DNA from 3 places in the Actinosynnema sp. CS-041913 genome. Region 1 is predicted to be linked to each of the others. Evidence: riboswitches for the same ligand, from Rfam matches in the RefSeq annotation. Region 1 holds a riboswitch; each other region holds the start of a gene.
The links. A riboswitch is a leader RNA that binds a small molecule or an ion and turns the genes downstream of it on or off. The one in region 1 is predicted to bind S-adenosylmethionine.
Positions count from the first base shown of each region.

Region 1 (5,522 bases):
TCTCCGGCGACCTAGCCTTCGCGCGTGCGTGTGTAGAAAGAGGATTCGTGCTGTCCTTCGCGGGCACCGCGACCTTCCGCAACGCGCACGCGCTGCGCGAGGCGGCGGCGTGGGTGCCGGCGGAGCACCTGCTCGTGGAGACGGACGCGCCGTTCCTCACGCCGCACCCCTTCAGGGGACGCCCCAACGAGCCGTACTGCGCCAACTACACGCTTCGTGATCTTGCGACGCTGCGTCACGTGGATTTGGCCGAACTAGCGTCAACTGTCACCCAAAACGCCGAGCGGGTCTTCAATCTCCGTGACGCTGCGGGTTTGTAGCGCTCATTGCGACGAATGGCGTACCGGCTTGCTCCGCTCGCCAAGTGACTGAGCTCACAAGCGAAACAGGGGTGTTTGCACAACCCCGTTGTACCCGTTACGGTCCCGTGACCGTGCCCCACGTTCAGTCCTGAGGGGCGCAACCCGCAGTCGGGGCGGGTTTACACACCAGAAGCGAGAAGACGACCACGCGCAGGAGTTGCCGGAGATCACAAGCTGACCGCCGACATCGAACGTGTGCGAGACCTTCGCGCCTTCAGGAGGTATGGAACCCCGTGAACTCGTTCAACGAGGACACCGACTGGTTTACTCCCGTGAAGTCCACGTCCGTGGACGTCCTGGACAGACCGGAGCCCGGTTGGTCCGACTGGGACACCACGGTTTTCAGCATCACGCCGGACGACGTCCTGGAGGTCCTCGGGCCTGACGCGGACGAACTGCTGGCGAACGCCGATGTGGACGTCGACGAGCTGATCCGGCTGATCAACGCCGAGACCACGCTCCTCCCCCCGATCATCATCCCGGACGAGGTCTCCCAGGACCGGGTCGCGGGCAGCCTGGCCGCCGAGCAGCCGAGCGCCCCGCCCGCCGCACTGGTCGAAGCCGCCGGGAAGTGGAAGCGCCGCTTCCTCAAGGCCGCCGTCGCCACCGTGCTGGTGACCATCTCCGGCGGTGGGGCCACCGCCATCGCGATGGACAAGTCCGTCACGGTCGACGTCGACGGCGAAGCCAAGACCGTCCGCACCTACGAGTCCACCGTCGGCGAGATCCTGGCCGACGAGGGCATCCAGGTCGGCGAGCACGACGCGCTCAGCCCGTCCCCCCAGGCGAAGGTCGGCGACGGCGGGAAGATCTCGCTGGACCGCGGCCGGCTGGTGAAGATGACGGTCGACGGCGAGCAGCGCGAGGGCTGGGTCCGCTCCGTCACCGTGGACGAGGCGCTGGACCAGCTCAAGGTGAGCGACGAGGGAGCGTGGCTCTCCCACGACCGCGGCATGGCCGTCCCGCTCGGCGGGCTGGCGCTGGAGGTCAAGAGCCTCAAGACGATCACGCTGTACGACGGCGGCAACGAGCCCAAGCAGCTCCAGACGACCGCCGTGACGGTGGACGAGCTGATGAAGGCGCAGAACCTCGCGCTGGGGCCGGACGACAAGCTCGAAACGGCCGCGGACCTGCGCATCACTAACGGCGCCGAGGTCCACATCAGCCGTACGGGCGTGTCCGTGATCAACGCGACGGAGGCCGTCGAGCCGCCCGTCGAGGAGATCCGGGACGACTCGATGATGAAGGGCCAGAAAGAGGTCGTCGAGGCGGGCGAGCCCGGCGAGCAGATCGTCACCTACCGCGTGACCATCAAGAACGGCAAGGAGACCGACCGCGAGAAGCTGGGCGCGAAGGTCACCAAGGAGCCGAAGGCCAAGAAGGTCAAGGTCGGCACCAAGCTCCCGCCCGATGGCGAGGTGTGGGACCGGCTGGCGCACTGCGAGGCGACCGGCAACTGGGCCATCAACACCGGCAACGGCTACTACGGCGGGCTCCAGTTCAACAAGGGCACCTGGGACGCCTATGGCGGCGCGCAGTACGCCGCCTACCCGCACCAGGCGACTCGTGAACAGCAGATCGCGGTGGCCACGAAGCTCCGCGACGCCCGCGGCGGCTACTCCGCATGGCCCCACTGCCAGCAAAAACTAGGCCTGCCGTAACTTCTCACTGTGACTGAAGCTTCGTCGTCGGCCGGGCCTGGGAGTGCGCTCCTGGGCCCGGCCGATGTCCGTCGGCTGGCCGCCGAGTTGGATATCCGCCCCACCAAGAAGTTGGGGCAGAACTTCGTGCACGACCCCAACACGGTGCGCAAGATCGTGTCCGCAGCAGACTTGACGCCCGACGACGTGGTGCTGGAGGTCGGACCGGGCCTCGGATCGCTCACCCTGGCGCTGCTGCCGTCGTGTCGGGAGCTGGTGGCCGTCGAGATCGACCCGGTGCTGGCGGGGAAGTTGCCGCGGACCGTCGGGGAGCGTGCGCCGGACCTCGTGTCCCGGCTGACCGTGGTCGAAGCCGACGCGATGCGCGTCACGGCCGACCGGTTCCCGACGCCGCCGACCGCGTTGGTCGCGAACCTCCCGTACAACGTGGCCGTGCCGGTGGTGCTGCACCTGCTGGCCGAGCTGCCGTCGCTGCGCACCGGCCTGGTGATGGTGCAGTCCGAGGTGGCGGACCGGATGGCCGCCGGGCCGGGCAGCAAGGTCTACGGGGTGCCGAGCGTGAAGCTCGCCTGGTACGCCGACGCCCGCCGGGCCGGGCCGGTGTCCCGGTCGGTGTTCTGGCCGGTGCCGAACGTGGACTCCGCGCTGGTCGCGTTCACCCGCCACGCGCCGCTGTCCACAGTGGACCGGAAGGTGCTGTTCTCCTTGGTGGACGCGGCTTTCGCGCAGCGCCGCAAGACCTTGCGCGGCGCGCTGGCCGGGTGGGCCGGCTCGGCCGCGGCGGCGGAGCGGCTGTTGGTGCAGGCAGGGGTGGATCCGGGCGCTCGGGGGGAGCAACTGGGCGTCGGAGAATTCGTCCGGATAGCTGAGGCTTCCTCGCCGTAACGGCCGATGATCTTTCGGCCGAAAGTGTGATTTGACGAACGATCCTTATGCGGGCTTGCGTTCAAGCCGGTGCGTCAGGTGTACTCGTGCTGCCATCCCGAGCGGCCGAGAGACCTGGCTCTACGACGCCGCAGCAACCACCTCCCCATGGAGGCAGGTGCTTCAGCCAGGATCGATGGAGGATCACGTGCCCAGGATGCTGCTCACACGCAGGCGAGTCGTCGACCACGGCCGCCGCACCGTATCGGGCTGTCGCAGCTAACGCTCGCCTAGGCGCATCTTCGAGTCCTCGCCGTCCTCTCGGACACCTTTCTTGAGCTGGCTTTCGGACGCGCACGCCATGAGCGTGCGCTGCCGCGTGCAGTCGTGGAGCGAAACGTGATCACTGTTGAGAACCTCACCAAGACCTTTCCCGGGAGTACCGGTCAGGTTCGCGCGCTGGACGGCGTGAACCTGGACGTCGCCGCGGGCACCGTCCTCGGCGTCGTCGGCCCCAGCGGGGCGGGCAAGTCCACGCTGGCCCGGTGCGTGGCCCTCTTGGAGCGGCCCGACAGCGGCGCGATCCGGGTCGACGGCACCGACCTGGTGTCCCTCGGCGGTCCCGCGCTGCGGGCTGCCCGCCGGCAGATCGGCGTTGTCCCGCAAGGGGATTCGCTGCTGCGCCAGCGCACCGCCGCGGGCAACGTGGCGCTGCCGCTGGAGTCGGCGGGCGTGCCCGGACCGCAGCGGCGCACCCGCGTGGCCGAGCTGCTCGACCTGGTCGGCCTGACCGACAAGGCCGGCTCGTACCCCGACCAGTTGTCCGGCGGCCAGCGCCAGCGGATCGCCGTGGCGCGGGCCCTCGCGGCCAGCCCGTCCGTGCTGCTGGCCGACGAGCCGACCTCCGCCCTGGACCCCGACACGACCGGCTCGGTGCTCACCGTGCTGGACCGCGCGCGGGCCGAGCTGGGGGTGACGGTGCTCGTGGTCACGCACGACATGGGCGTGGTCCGGAAGATCTGCGACGACGTGGCGGTGCTGGACGGCGGGCGCGTGGTCGAGCACGGCAAGGTGCTGGACCTGGTCGCCGACGCGTCCTCGCGCACGGCCGCCTCGCTGCTGCCCGCCGTGGACCAGAACCCGGCGGTGGACGCCTCGTTCGACCGGGTCGCCGACGTGGTGCTGGTCGGGTTCGCCGCGGTCGGCGCGCTGCTGCCGGAGGCGACCAGCCGGTTCGGCGTGGAACTCAACCTGTTGGGCGGCGGTTTGACGCGACTCGGCGAGACCCCGGTGGCGCGGTTCCGCGTCGGGTTGACCGGCGAGCGCGCGGATTCGGCGTTGGAGTGGATCTCGGAGGCGGGTGGCGCGGTGCGCCGGACGCCTGCGGGTCCTCAAGGAGTAGCTGCGTGAGGTCTGCCACACCCTGGTCCATCGTGTTCGAGGACTTGCTGGTCTCCACCGGCCAGACCTTGTACATGGTGGGCGTCTCCACCCTGATCGCTGTGCTGCTCGGCATTCCCCTCGGCGTCTGGCTGCAGCTCACCGCACCCGGTGGGCTGCGGCCCAGGCCCGTGGCGCACAAACTGCTCGGTTTCGTGGTCGACCTCGGCCGTTCCATGCCGTTCCTGGTCCTGCTGGTCGTGCTGACCGCGCTGACCAGGCTGCTGCTCGGCACGAGCACCGGACCGACCGCGGCCATCGTGCCGCTGGCGGTCGGCGCCATCCCGTTCGTCGGCAGGCTCGTGCAGAACGTCCTGTCGGAAGTGCACGTCTCCGTGGTCGAGGCGGCGGTCACCACCGGCGCCTCCACGGTGCGCATCGTGCGCAGCGTCCTGCTCCGCGAGTCGCTGCCCGCGTTGGTCAACGCGATCGGCGTCACCGCGATCGCCCTGCTCGGGTACTCCGCCATGGCGGGCGTGGTGGGCGGCGGCGGCCTCGGCGACCTGGCCGTGCGGATGGGCTACCAGCGCTTCAACGACCGCTACCTGTGGGCCACGGTCGTCGCCCTGGCGGTCATCGCGACGTTGATCCAATTCATCTCGAACCGTGTCGCGCGCGGCGTGGACCGCCGTCGGCACGCCTCTGTGTGACCTCGTTCTCTATTAAGGAAATCCCATGCGTATTCGTGCTGCCCTCGTCGCCGTGCTGCTGACCGCGGTCGGCTGCGGAAGCGGCCAGACCGGGGGCGCCGCGTCGGACCCGAACGCGGCCCTCAAGGTGGGCGTCAGCCCCGTCCCGCACGCCCAGGTGCTGAAGTACGTGGCGGAGAACCTCGCCGCGGAGAAGGGCCTGAAGATCGAGGTCGTGGAGTTCACCGACTACGTCCAGCCGAACACCGCGCTGGTGGACGGCTCGCTCGATGCGAACTACTTCCAGACCGTGCCGTACCTGGAGACGTTCAAGGCGGAGAGCGGCGCGACGCTGGAGTGGATCGGCCCGGTCCACCTGGAGCCGCTGGGCGTGTACTCGAACAAGCACAAGAAGCTGACCGACCTGCCGTCCGGCGCGAAGGTCGCGGTGGCGAACGACGCGACGAACGAGGCCCGCGGCCTGCGCCTGCTGCAGGAGAACGGGCTGATCAAGCTCAAGGCCGGCGCGGAGCAGACCGCGACGATCCGGGACATCGCGGAGAACC
Region 1 is NZ_CP192037.1:758,743-764,264, forward strand. It holds gene ACQPZF_RS03790 (TatD family hydrolase) at 1-320, shown strand, start outside; gene ACQPZF_RS03795 (transglycosylase family protein) at 596-2,023, shown strand; gene rsmA (16S rRNA (adenine(1518)-N(6)/adenine(1519)-N(6))-dimethyltransferase RsmA) at 2,033-2,908, shown strand; SAM riboswitch class I at 2,998-3,090, shown strand; gene ACQPZF_RS03805 (methionine ABC transporter ATP-binding protein) at 3,287-4,297, shown strand; gene ACQPZF_RS03810 (methionine ABC transporter permease) at 4,294-4,977, shown strand; gene ACQPZF_RS03815 (MetQ/NlpA family ABC transporter substrate-binding protein) at 5,003-5,522, shown strand, end outside.

Region 2 (5,522 bases), 2.7 Mb from region 1:
GACGTCTTCCGGCTGGACGTCCGGGTGAAGCCGGGCGCGAAGCGGGACGCCGTGGGCGGCCGGTGGAACGGGACGGCGCTGGTCGTCGCGGTCGCCGCCCCCGCCGTGGAGGGCAAGGCGAACGAGGCCGTGCGCAAGGCGCTGGCCGAGGCGTTCGGCGTGCGCAGGCAGGACGTCCGAGTGGTGCGCGGCGAACGCGGCCGGGACAAGGTCGTGCAGGTCGACCCGGCCCCGCCGGACGCGCGGGAAAGGCTGGCACGCCTGCTGGACGGCTAGCGCCCGCCCGGCCTCCGCGGTCCGATGTGGACGGTCGGTGCCGGGCCGCCGCGACGGGCCGGGCGGCGGTGTGACGATTGCCGGATTAGTCCAAATCGGTGTCACCAGGGAGAATGACCTCCACCGAGTGAACAACAGGAGGTCGAGTGGGTGGTGTGACTGCCGTTCTCGGCATCGGCGCCGCGGTTCTGCTGGTCTCCGTCATCGCGGTGCGGGTGTCGATCAAGCTGGGTCTGCCCTCGCTCCTGTTGTACCTGGGCATCGGCGTGCTGCTCGGCGAAGCGGTGGTCGGCATCCAGTTCGAGGACGCCGACCTGACCCGTTCGCTGGGCACGGCGGCGCTCGTGCTGATCCTCACCGAGGGCGGTCTGACGACCCGCTGGTCGTCGGTGAAACCGGCGCTGGGCCTGGGCATCGCACTGTCCACAGTGTCCGTGGCGGTCAGCATCGGCGTCACCGGCCTGGCGCTGCACCACCTGCTGGGCCTGGACTGGCGCACCGCCCTGCTGTGGGGCGCGGTGCTGTCGTCCACCGACGCGGCGGCGGTGTTCAGCGTGCTGCGCGGGGTCGGGGTGGGCAAGCGGCTGATCGGTCCGCTGGAGCTGGAGTCCGGCATCAACGACGCCCCGGTGTACATCGCGGTCGTGCTGCTCGCCTCGCCCGACCCGGTGACCTGGACCGCGCCGCTGCTGATGGGGTACGAGCTGGTCGCGGGCGCGGCGATCGGCATCGCGCTCGGGTGGCTCGGCGGCGTCGGGCTGCGGCGGGCGGCGCTGCCGTCGACGGGCCTGTACCCGCTGGCCACGGTCGCGGTCTGCCTGCTGGCCTACACGGTGGGCGACCTCGCGCACGCGTCCGGCTTCCTCGCCGTGTACATCGCCGCGCTGGTCCTGGGCAACGCCCGGCTGCCGCACCGGTCGGACACGCTGTCGTTCGCCGAGGGCCTGGGCTGGATCGCGCAGATCGGGCTGTTCGTGCTGCTCGGCCTGTACGCCTCGCCGGGCCGGCTGCTGGAGGCGCTGGTGCCGGCGCTGGTGGCGGGCGCGGTGCTGGTGCTGCTCGCCCGGCCGCTGTCGGTGGTGGTCGCCGCGCTGCCGTTCCGCGTGCCGTGGCGCGAGCAGGTGTTCATCTCGTGGTCGGGGCTGCGCGGCGCGGTGCCGATCGTGTTCGCCCTCATCCCGCTCATCCAGCAGGTGCCCGGCGCGCAGCAGCTCGTGGACGCGGTGTTCGTGCTGGTCATCGTGCTGACCGTGGTGCAGGGCACCTCATTGCCGTGGCTGGCCCGGTGGCTGAAGCTGGTGCGGTCGGGGGAGGCCACGGAGGTCGAGGTCGACTCCTCGGCGCTGGACGAGCTGGGCGCGGAGCTGCTCCAGGTCCGCATCCAGGGCGGGTCCAAGCTGCACGGGGTGTACCTGTCCGAGCTGCGGCTGCCGCCGGGGGCGTCGGTGAGCCTCGTGGTGCGCGCCGACCAGGGGTTCACGCCGGAGCCGACCACCCGGTTGCAGGAGCACGACCAGTTGCTGGTGGTGTGCACCGAGACCGCCCGGACGGCGACCGAGCGCCGCATCCGCGCGGTCGACCGGGCCGGGCGGTTCGCGCGTTGGAAGGGCGATGCCGGGCTGCCGTGATCCGAGCGGCCGGGCCGGGCGGTTCGCGCTGAAGGGCGATGCCGGGCTGCCGTGACGCTCCCAGAATGTGAACGCCGCTCGACCCGGCGGCCGGATGTCGGCTAGCGTCGGCGGCGAGGTCATGAGTGCCAGCGCGAAGCTCGGGCTAGCTGGCCGGCAACCCTCCTACCGCGGTGGGGTGCCCCCGATGAGGACCTGGCCTGGCGCGCAGGGCGTCGGGCAAGCGCGGGCCTCCCATGCCACGGAGTCCGCCGGACCCGTCGGAGGGTTGCCGTGACTGTCGCAGTTCCCGGATCGATCGCCGCTCTGCCCCGTGTCGTCGGCGCCGCGCTGCGCGTGCCGCTGGTCACCGGGGAGCGCGTCGAGTACGCGAACCTCGACCACGCCGCCAGCGCGCCCTGCCTGGAGCAGGTGCGGGACGCCGTGAACGAGCTGCTGCCCTGGTACGCGAGCGTGCACCGGGGCGCGGGCTTCGCGTCCCGGGTGTCCACCCGCGTCTACGAGCAGGCGCGTGACTCGGTGCGCCGGTTCCTCGGCGCGCGGCCGAGTGACACCGTGGTGTTCACCCGCAACACGACCGACTCGCTGAACCTGCTGGCCCGCAGCCTGCCGCGGCGCACGTCCGTGGTGTTGTTCGACACCGAGCACCACGCCGCGCTGCTGCCGTGGCGCGGGCCGAACGTGCGGCGGCTGCGCACGCCCGCGACGCCCGCCGCGGCGGTGCTGGAGCTGGACCGCGCGCTGCGCGCCACGCCGGAGGGCCCTCGGCTGGTCGTGGTGACCGGCGCGTCGAACGTGACCGGCGAGGTGTGGCCGGTGGCGGAGCTGGCGGCGGTGGCCCGGCGGCACGGCGCGCGGATCGCGCTGGACGCGGCCCAGCTCGCCCCGCACCGGCCGGTGGACCTGCGGGCGCTGGACGTGGACTACGCGGTGCTGTCCGGGCACAAGGTCTACGCCCCGTTCGGGGCCGGTGTGCTGGTGGGGCGGGCGGACTGGTTGCAGGCCGCCGACCCGTACCTGGTCGGCGGCGGCGCGACGGCACGGGTCACCGACCACGGCGACCGGCTGGGCGTGGCGTGGTCGGCGGTGCCCGAGCGGCACGAGGCCGGGTCGCCGAACGTGGTGGGCGTGCACGCCCTCGCGGTGGCGTGCGACGTGCTGGGGCGGCACTGGGAGCAGACCGTCGCGCACGAGCGGGAGCTGCTGTCCCGGCTCCGGGCCGGCCTCGCGACCGTTCCCGGTGTGCGGGAGCTGGCGTTGTTCGGCTCCGCGCACGACCGGGTGGGCGTGGTGAGCTTCGTGGTCGGCGGCCAGGACGCCGGGTTCCTGGCGGCGGCGCTGTCCGCCGAGCACGGCATCGGGGTGCGGGACGGGGCGTTCTGCGCGCACGTGGCCGTGCACCGGCTCGCCGAAGGCGACCGGGCGCTGCGCGCGTCGCTGGGGCTGGGCACGACGGTCGGGCACGTGGACCGGCTCGTGGCGGCTCTGCGGTCGCTCGTGGTCGAGGGTCCGCGGTCGGATTACCGGATCGTCGACGGCCGCTGGGAGCCGGTGGACGACGACCGGGCGCTCCCGCCGTTCCTGCGCTGACGCGATGCTGGACAATGGCCCGGTGAGCACAGAGTCCAACACCGGGCCGAACAGCGAGTCGGGCGTCGAGCCGGACGTCCCGACCGACGCCGGAGCCGGGCAGCCGCTGCCGAAGCGCCGGGTGGCGCTGCTGGCGGTGATCGCGCCGGTGGTGTTGGCGCTGGACCTGGTGACCAAGATCGTCGCCGTGGCGACGCTGGAGGGCGAGGAGCCGGTCGAGCTGTTCGGCGGCCTCGTGTACCTGTCGTTCCTGCGCAACTCGGGCGCGGCGTTCGGCCTGGCGTCGGGCTGGACGGTGATCCTCGCGCTGGTCGCGTGCGGCGTGGTCGGGTTCATCCTGTGGATCGCCCGCAAGCTCCGGTCGGTCGGCTGGGCCATCGGCCTGGGCCTGGTGCTGGGCGGCGCGCTGGGCAACCTGGTGGACCGGCTGTTCCGCGGTCCCGGACCGCTGCGCGGGCACGTCGTGGACTTCATCTCGGTCGTCGAGCCCTACGGCGCGTTCTTCCCGGCGTTCAACATCGCCGACTCCGCGATCTGCGTCGGCGGCGGGGTGATCGTGCTGATGGCGATCCTCCAGCGCGACTACGACGGCACGCGGGTGGACAAGAAGTCCGCGGGGAAGGGCGCATGAGCGGCTACCGGACGCTGCCCGTGCCCGACGGCCTGGACGGGATGCGGGTGGACGCCGGGCTCGCGAAGCTGCTCGGCCTGTCCCGGACGGTGGTGGCGTCGCTCACCGAGTCCGGCGCGGTCGTGCTGGACGGGCAGCCCGCGGGCAAGTCCGACCGGCTGGTGGCCGGGTCGCGGCTGGAGGTGACGCTGCCCGAGCCGGAACGGCCCGTGCAGGTGCAGGCGATCGCCGTGGAGGGCCTGGAGGTCCTGCACGAGGACGACGACATCATCGTGGTGGACAAGCCGGTCGGCGTGGCCGTGCACCCCAGTCCCGGCTGGACCGGCCCGACCGTCGTCGGCGGCCTCGCGGCGGCGGGTGTGCGGATCGCCACCTCGGGCGCGGCCGAGCGGCAGGGCGTCGTGCACCGGCTGGACGTCGGCACCACGGGCGTGATGGTCGTCGCCAAGAGCGAGCACGCGTACTCGGCGCTGAAGCACGCGTTCAAGGAACGGACCGTCGACAAGCTGTACCACGCGCTGGTGCAGGGGCACCCGGACCCGATCAAGGGCACCATCGACGCGCCGATCGACCGGCATCCCAAGCACGACTACAAGTTCGCCGTGATGGCCAACGGCAAGCCGAGCATCACCCACTACGAGGTGGTGGAGGCGTTCCGGGCGGCGTCGCTGCTGGACGTGCACCTGGAAACCGGTCGCACGCACCAGATCCGGGTGCACTTCTCGGCGTTGCGGCACCCGTGCGTCGGTGACCTGACCTACGGCGCGGACCCGGTGCTGGCCAAGCGGCTGGGCGTCACGCGGCAGTGGCTGCACGCCCGCACCCTGGGCTTCCACCACCCGGCGGACGGGCAGTGGGTGGAGTTCACCAGCGAGTACCCGGACGACCTGGCGGCGGCGCTGGAGTTGCTCCGAGCCGAGGGCTGACCACATCGCCTCCCCACGCAGGTCGCGTTCGCGTAACGTTCGGATCAACAGGCCCGCTCGTATGGGAGGTACGCGTGGTGTCAACGCACATCGATGATCCGGATCGCACGCCACCGCAAGGCATCCCGCGGGTCGACCCGTCAGCGGGCCGCCGCGCCGCGCCGATGGCGCCGGGCACGGTGGACGCCTGGGCCGCGGCCGAGGCCCAGCACCGGGCCCAGCGGGCGCGCCCCGTGGAGGACGAGCCGGTCTATCGCAACCGTTTCACGCCCGCCGCGACCGATCCGGACGGGTGGAGCGTCGCTCCCGCCGTGATCGGCGGCGAACTGCCGGAAACACCGCCGCCCGCGCCCCAAGCGCGGCCTGCGTCCCACGAGCAGCCCGCGCCCCGACCGGACGCCGCGCCACCGGCCGCCAAGCGCTCGTTCCTGGGAAAGCTGTTCAACCGCGACAAGTGACGATGCAGGGGGA
Region 2 is NZ_CP192037.1:7,354,311-7,359,832, reverse strand. It holds gene ACQPZF_RS32955 (DUF167 domain-containing protein) at 1-276, shown strand, start outside; gene ACQPZF_RS32960 (TetR/AcrR family transcriptional regulator) at 1-2, shown strand, start outside; gene ACQPZF_RS32950 (potassium/proton antiporter) at 423-1,904, shown strand; SAM riboswitch class IV at 2,022-2,136, shown strand; gene ACQPZF_RS32945 (aminotransferase class V-fold PLP-dependent enzyme) at 2,178-3,494, shown strand; gene lspA (signal peptidase II) at 3,499-4,125, shown strand; gene ACQPZF_RS32935 (RluA family pseudouridine synthase) at 4,122-5,051, shown strand; gene ACQPZF_RS32930 (hypothetical protein) at 5,129-5,509, shown strand.
Region 2: linked by a shared signal. The riboswitch ahead of ACQPZF_RS32945 (aminotransferase class V-fold PLP-dependent enzyme) and the one ahead of ACQPZF_RS03805 (methionine ABC transporter ATP-binding protein) in region 1 are both predicted to bind S-adenosylmethionine.

Region 3 (5,522 bases), 830 kb from region 1:
CCGTCGCGGAGGCCGGGTTGGGCGTGGGAGGAGGTGCGTGCGCGAGCGCGGGCCGCCGGGGTCCAGGTGGTCGAACTGGGTGTCGGGCAGCGGTTGAGCTGGTCGGGGCTGGAGTTGGACGTGCTGGGGCCGCGGGTGGTGTCGCGAGGGGATGAGAACACGGCGGTCAACGACGCGTCGGTGGTGCTGCGGGCGTCGACCGCCGCCGGGCGGGTGTTGCTGACCGGGGATGTCGAGCTGGCCGGGCAGGCCGGGCTGCTCGGCGACCACGTCGACCTGCGGGCCGATGTGCTGAAGGTGCCGCACCACGGGTCGCGCTCTTCGTCGCCGGCGTTTTTCGCGGCGGTGCGGCCACGAGTCGCGCTGGTGAGCGTCGGGGCGGGCAACCGCTATGGCCACCCCAGCGGGGTGCTGGTCGACGCCTTGGCGAGCCAGGGCGTGCTGGTGCTGCGCACAGATCGGGACGGTGACACCGCCGTCTTACCAGGTCCGGAGGGGCCTCGGGTCGTCCGTCGGGGCGATCCGCTGAAGAACAGCCGTTGAACACACCGAAAGGGAGAGAACCAATGAGCAACGACGACACGTGGATCCGACTGCACACCGGCTGGGCGCCGCGCGAGGTGGGTTGGGCGTTGTGGCAGCCCGGCTACGTCGCCCATCCCTGGCCGCGCGACGAACTGCGGCCCGCGTTCACCTTCTACCTCTGCCAGGACATCAGTGCGGGCGGACGGGCGATCGTGGCGCGGGCGACGGTCACGAACTACGTCCGCACCATGGAGGTGAAGTCGCCCGAGGAGGCTTATCAGCAGATCGCCGACACCTTGTTCGACGACGACCTGACCATCCCGCCGGAAGACTGGCGCGCCAATCGGTACAACGGGCACAAGTCCGCCGCGCCGTGGCCACAACAGCTCACGGCCTGGCGGGCCGAGACCGAGGAGGTCGGTCCCTATGTGCTGCCCGAGCTGAACTCGTTCCCGCGCAGTGGTTGGTTGCGCTCGTCCCGCATCGCCTTGTGATCACTGCCCATCCGCGTGATCACCGCGGAGCCTCGTGAGCGTGCCGGCCGGGTGACCGGCTCACCCGCCAACGGCCTTCGGCAGGCGGTCGTGGCGGATGAGCCGGTCGTGGGCCCCGGTCAGTCCTTGAGGGCGTTCAACACGGCCTCGGCGGACGGCGGCACGTTGGCGCGGGGGCCGACGCGGTCGCCTAGGGCGTCGAGGGTCTTGAGGCCGTCACCGGTGATCAGCAGCACGGTCTCGGCGTCGGGGTCCAACTGGCCGGTCTCGATGAGCTTCTTCGCCGTCGCCACGGTGACGCCGCCGGCGGTCTCGGCGAAGATGCCCTCGGTGCGGGCGAGCAGGCGGATGCCTTCGACGACTTCCTCGTCGGTGACGTCCTCGATCGCGCCGCCGGTGCGGCGGACGGCGTCGAGCACGTAGGGGCCGTCGGCGGGGGCGCCGATCGCCAGCGAGCGGGCGATCGTGTCGGGGCGGACCGGGGAGACCACGTCGTGGCCTTCCTTGAACGCCGCCGACACCGGGGAGCAGCCGGTGGCCTGGGCGCCGAACACCTTGTACGGGGTGGCGTCGACCAGGCCGAGTTCGCCGAACTCGCGGAAGGCCTTGTCGACCTTGGTCAGTTGCGAGCCGGACGCGATGGGCACCACGATCTGGTCGGGCAGCCGCCAGCCCAGTTGCTCGGCCACCTCGTAGCCCAGGGTCTTGGAGCCCTCGGCGTAGTAGGGGCGGACGTTGACGTTGACGAACGCCCAGTCCTCGTGTTCGGCGGCCAGCTCCTGTGCCAGGCGGTTCACGTCGTCGTAGTTGCCGTCGACGGTGATCAGGTTGCCGCCGTAGACGGCGGTCATGAGGATCTTGGCCTGTTCGAGGGAGGAGGGGACCAGCACGACCGACTGCCAGCCCGCGCGGGCCGCCGCAGCGGCGACGGCGTTGGCGAGGTTGCCGGTGGAGGGGCACGCGAGGACCTTGAAGCCCAGCTCGCGGGCTGCCGCGAGGGCGACGCCGACGACGCGGTCCTTGAACGAGTGGGTGGGGTTGCCGGTGTCGTCCTTGACCCAGACCTTGCGCACGCCCAGTGCCTTGGCGAGGCGGTCGGCCTCGACGAGGCGGGTGTGGCCGGGGTTGGTGTTGGGGTGCGACTCGACGTTCGAGGGCACCGGGAGCAGGCCGCGGTAGCGCCAGATCGACCGGGGGCCCGCCTCGATGTCCTCGCGGCGGACGCGGCCGAAGTCGTAGGCGACTTCCAGCGGCCCGAAACACTCGAGACAGGCGTATTCCGGGGCGAGTGGGGTCTCGTGGCCGCACTCACGACACGACAGGGCGCGAGCCGGACCGAGGTTGAAGGAGGTGGTGGCCGAGGGCGCACTCACAGCAGTCATCGCGAGGTATCTCCTCATCTTTCCCGCGTCGCGGGTCGGAATTGGCACCATGGTCGCCAGCGGATGCTGTGCGACAGGTTGCCGGGGCTTCTTCGGGCCGATCCCTCTGCCCCTCTGGATGAGCGGTATTCGGTTGTGACTCGAACTTACGGCACGATCTCGACCCGCAGCCAGATGCGTCCACCATCCGGACGCTGTCGGCGGCGTGGGAGGATCGGTGTCGTGAGCGCGTCCGCAGTCACTCCAGACTCCGTACAACTGGTCGTCGGCGAGGAGGAGTTGCTGGTCGAGCGCGCTGTGCGCAGGGCGCTGGACGTGGCTCGCGAAGCCGATTCGCAGGCCGACCTGACTCGGGTCAAAGTGACTGACCTCACCCCGCCTGAGCTGGCCGAACTGGTGAGCCCGTCGCTGTTCGCCGAGGGGCGGGTGGTCGCTCTGGAGGCGGCGCAGGACATCGGCAAGGAGATCGCCGAGGCCGTCATCGCCTATGCCAAGGCGCCTGCCGACGGGGTGACGCTCGTCGTCATCCACAGCGGTGGCGGGCGGAGCAAAGCGGCCAAGGAACTTCCTACGGCATTGCGCAAGGCGGGGGCCTCGGTGATCGAGTGCCCGAAGCTGACGAAGCAGGCGGACCGTGAGGCGTTCGTCCGCAACGAGATCCGCTCGGCGGGCGGCAAGGCCGACGCGGAGGCGGTGGGTGCGCTGATCGAGGCGGTCGGGTCGGACCTGAGGGAACTCGCGGCGGCGGCGTCCCAACTGGTCTCCGACACGGGTGGCAAGGTCGACGCGGACGCTGTCCACCGCTACCACCGCGGGCGGGCCGAGGTGACCGGCTTCGCGGTGGCCGAGAAGGCGGTGATGGGCGACCGGGCCGGGGCGTTGGAGGCGTTGCGCTGGGCGCTTCAGCTCGGCGTGCCGCACGTGCTGGTGGCGGACGCGCTGGCCGACGCGGTGCGGACCATCGCACGGGTGTCGGCGGTGGGGCGGGGCGACCCGTTCAAGCTGGCCGGCGAACTCGGCATGCCGCCGTGGAAGGTGAAGAAGGCGCAGGGGCAGGCCCGGGGCTGGGAGGGCGATGGCCTGGCGGCGGTGATGTCCGTGGTCGCGGATCTGAACGCCGACGTCAAGGGTGCCGCGGCGGACTCCGGCTACGCGTTGGAGCGGGCGGTTTTGAAGATCGTCGCTGCTCACGGTCGTCGCTGACGTTCCGTCGCGACGTTTGTCGTTCGCGCTCGCGGTCTGTGTTGGGGCGCTGCCCGAATGGGTCGGCGTCCGAAAAAGGTTGGCGTCCGAGCGCGACAACGCTCAGGGGCGACGGTGCCTGAACGCGACAGCGCCGCCCCCTCGGGTGAGGGAGCGGCGCTGTCGGAAGTCCAGACTCAGATCTGGTTGGCGCGCCTGGCCAGCGCCGACTTCTTGTTGGCGGCCTGGTTGGCGTGGATCACGCCCTTGGTGACCGCCTTGTCGAGCTTGCGGGAGGCCTCGCGGGCGAGGGCGGTGGCCTTTTCCTTGTCGCCGGCCTCGGCGGCCTCACGGAACTTGCGGATGGCGGTCTTGAGGGACGACTTGACGGCCTTGTTGCGCAGGCGCGCCTTCTCGTTCGTCTTGATCCGCTTCAACTGGGACTTGATGTTCGCCACGCGAAAGCCACCTTTTCCTTGGTCTCGGAGTCGTACCGCGCTGTGTGACCGGCCCCACCTGACGGTGGGTTTCCTCCATAGCGGAATGCCGCGCGGGTACGGCAGAGAAGGGTATCAGGGCGGCTCATCCGACCGTGAACCCGGTGCTCACGCTCGCCCGCCGCCGGCTCGTGACAGAGCCTTGTGCGGTCGCGTCGGCGTGGTGAACGTCGCGTTAAACAGTACGCGTGTCCGATTAAGCTGAACGGGTGATGACCGCTCTCGACTGGCCGGGCTTCGGCCAGGTCACCCTCGCCGGCCTGCTGTTCCTCTGCCTCGCCGCCGCGCTCGCCGGAGCGGTTGACGCCGTGGTGGGTGGGGGAGGGTTGATCCAGTTGCCCGCGTTGCTCCTCGTCGGGCCCGGTGGGCAGCCGTTGTACGCGCTGGCCACCAACAAGGTGGCGTCGGTGATCGGCACGGCCTCCGCGGTCACCACCTACGCGCGGCAGACCAAGATCGACTGGCCGGCAGCGCTGCCGATGGCCTTCGCGGCGTTCGGTGGGGCGGTGGGTGGCGCGGCGTTCGCCGGGGCCCTCCAGCCCGGTGTGCTCAACGGGGTCGTGCTGGTCGCGCTGGTCGGCGTCGGGCTCTACACGTGGCGCAAGCCCGAACTCGGCGTCACGGAAGCTCCGCGGTTCCGGCAGGTCGCGCAGATCGGCCTGATGGCGCTGGGCGGGGCGTTGATCGGCTTCTACGACGGCTTGGCCGGGCCGGGTACCGGGGCTTTCCTGGTGTTCCTGCTCGTCGGCTTGCTGGGGTTCGCGTTCCTGCGCGCGTCGGCGACCGCGAAGCTGGTCAACGTCGCCACGAACCTGGGCGCGCTGCTGTACTTCATCCCGGCGGGCAAGGTGTTGTGGGGCCTGGGCCTCGTGCTCGCCGCGTGCAACCTCGCCGGCGCGGTGTTCGGGGCGCGGCTCGCGGTGCGGCGGGGGTCGGCGTTCGTGCGGCGGGTGTTCCTGACCGTCGTGGTCGCGCTGGTGGTCAGCCTCGGCTGGAAGGCGGCGCTCGGGTGAGCCCTGGCGTCAGCCCTGGTTGGCCGGCGGTACCTGGATGACCTTGAACGTCGCGCCCATCGGGTCGCCCAGGGTGGTGAACCGGCCGAACCGCGACTCGGCGATCGACCCGACCGGGATGCCGCCGAGGTCACGTGCCCGGTCGACCGTCTCGTCCACGTCGGACACCGCGAAGTAGGTCATCCAGTGCGGCGGGATCTCCGCCGGGATGCTCTCGTCCATGCCGAAGATCCCGGCGACCGTGCGGCCGGCCACGTGCAGTTGCGTGTACGGCAGGTCCGGCAGGGGCTCCAACTCCGACTCGAACACCTGTCGGTAGAACTCGGCCGCGCCGTCCGGATCACGGGTGGCGAGTTCGTTCCACACCACCGCACCCGGCTCGTTCACCACGTACGCGCCGATGTGCGTGCCCGCCTCCCACAGGCCGAA
Region 3 is NZ_CP192037.1:1,590,867-1,596,388, forward strand. It holds gene ACQPZF_RS07800 (DNA internalization-related competence protein ComEC/Rec2) at 1-543, shown strand, start outside; gene ACQPZF_RS07805 (hypothetical protein) at 567-1,019, shown strand; gene thrC (threonine synthase) at 1,139-2,401, opposite strand; SAM riboswitch class I at 2,413-2,526, opposite strand; gene holA (DNA polymerase III subunit delta) at 2,624-3,604, shown strand; gene rpsT (30S ribosomal protein S20) at 3,781-4,041, opposite strand; gene ACQPZF_RS07825 (sulfite exporter TauE/SafE family protein) at 4,293-5,093, shown strand; gene ACQPZF_RS07830 (VOC family protein) at 5,103-5,522, opposite strand, start outside.
Region 3: linked by a shared signal. The riboswitch ahead of thrC (threonine synthase) and the one ahead of ACQPZF_RS03805 (methionine ABC transporter ATP-binding protein) in region 1 are both predicted to bind S-adenosylmethionine.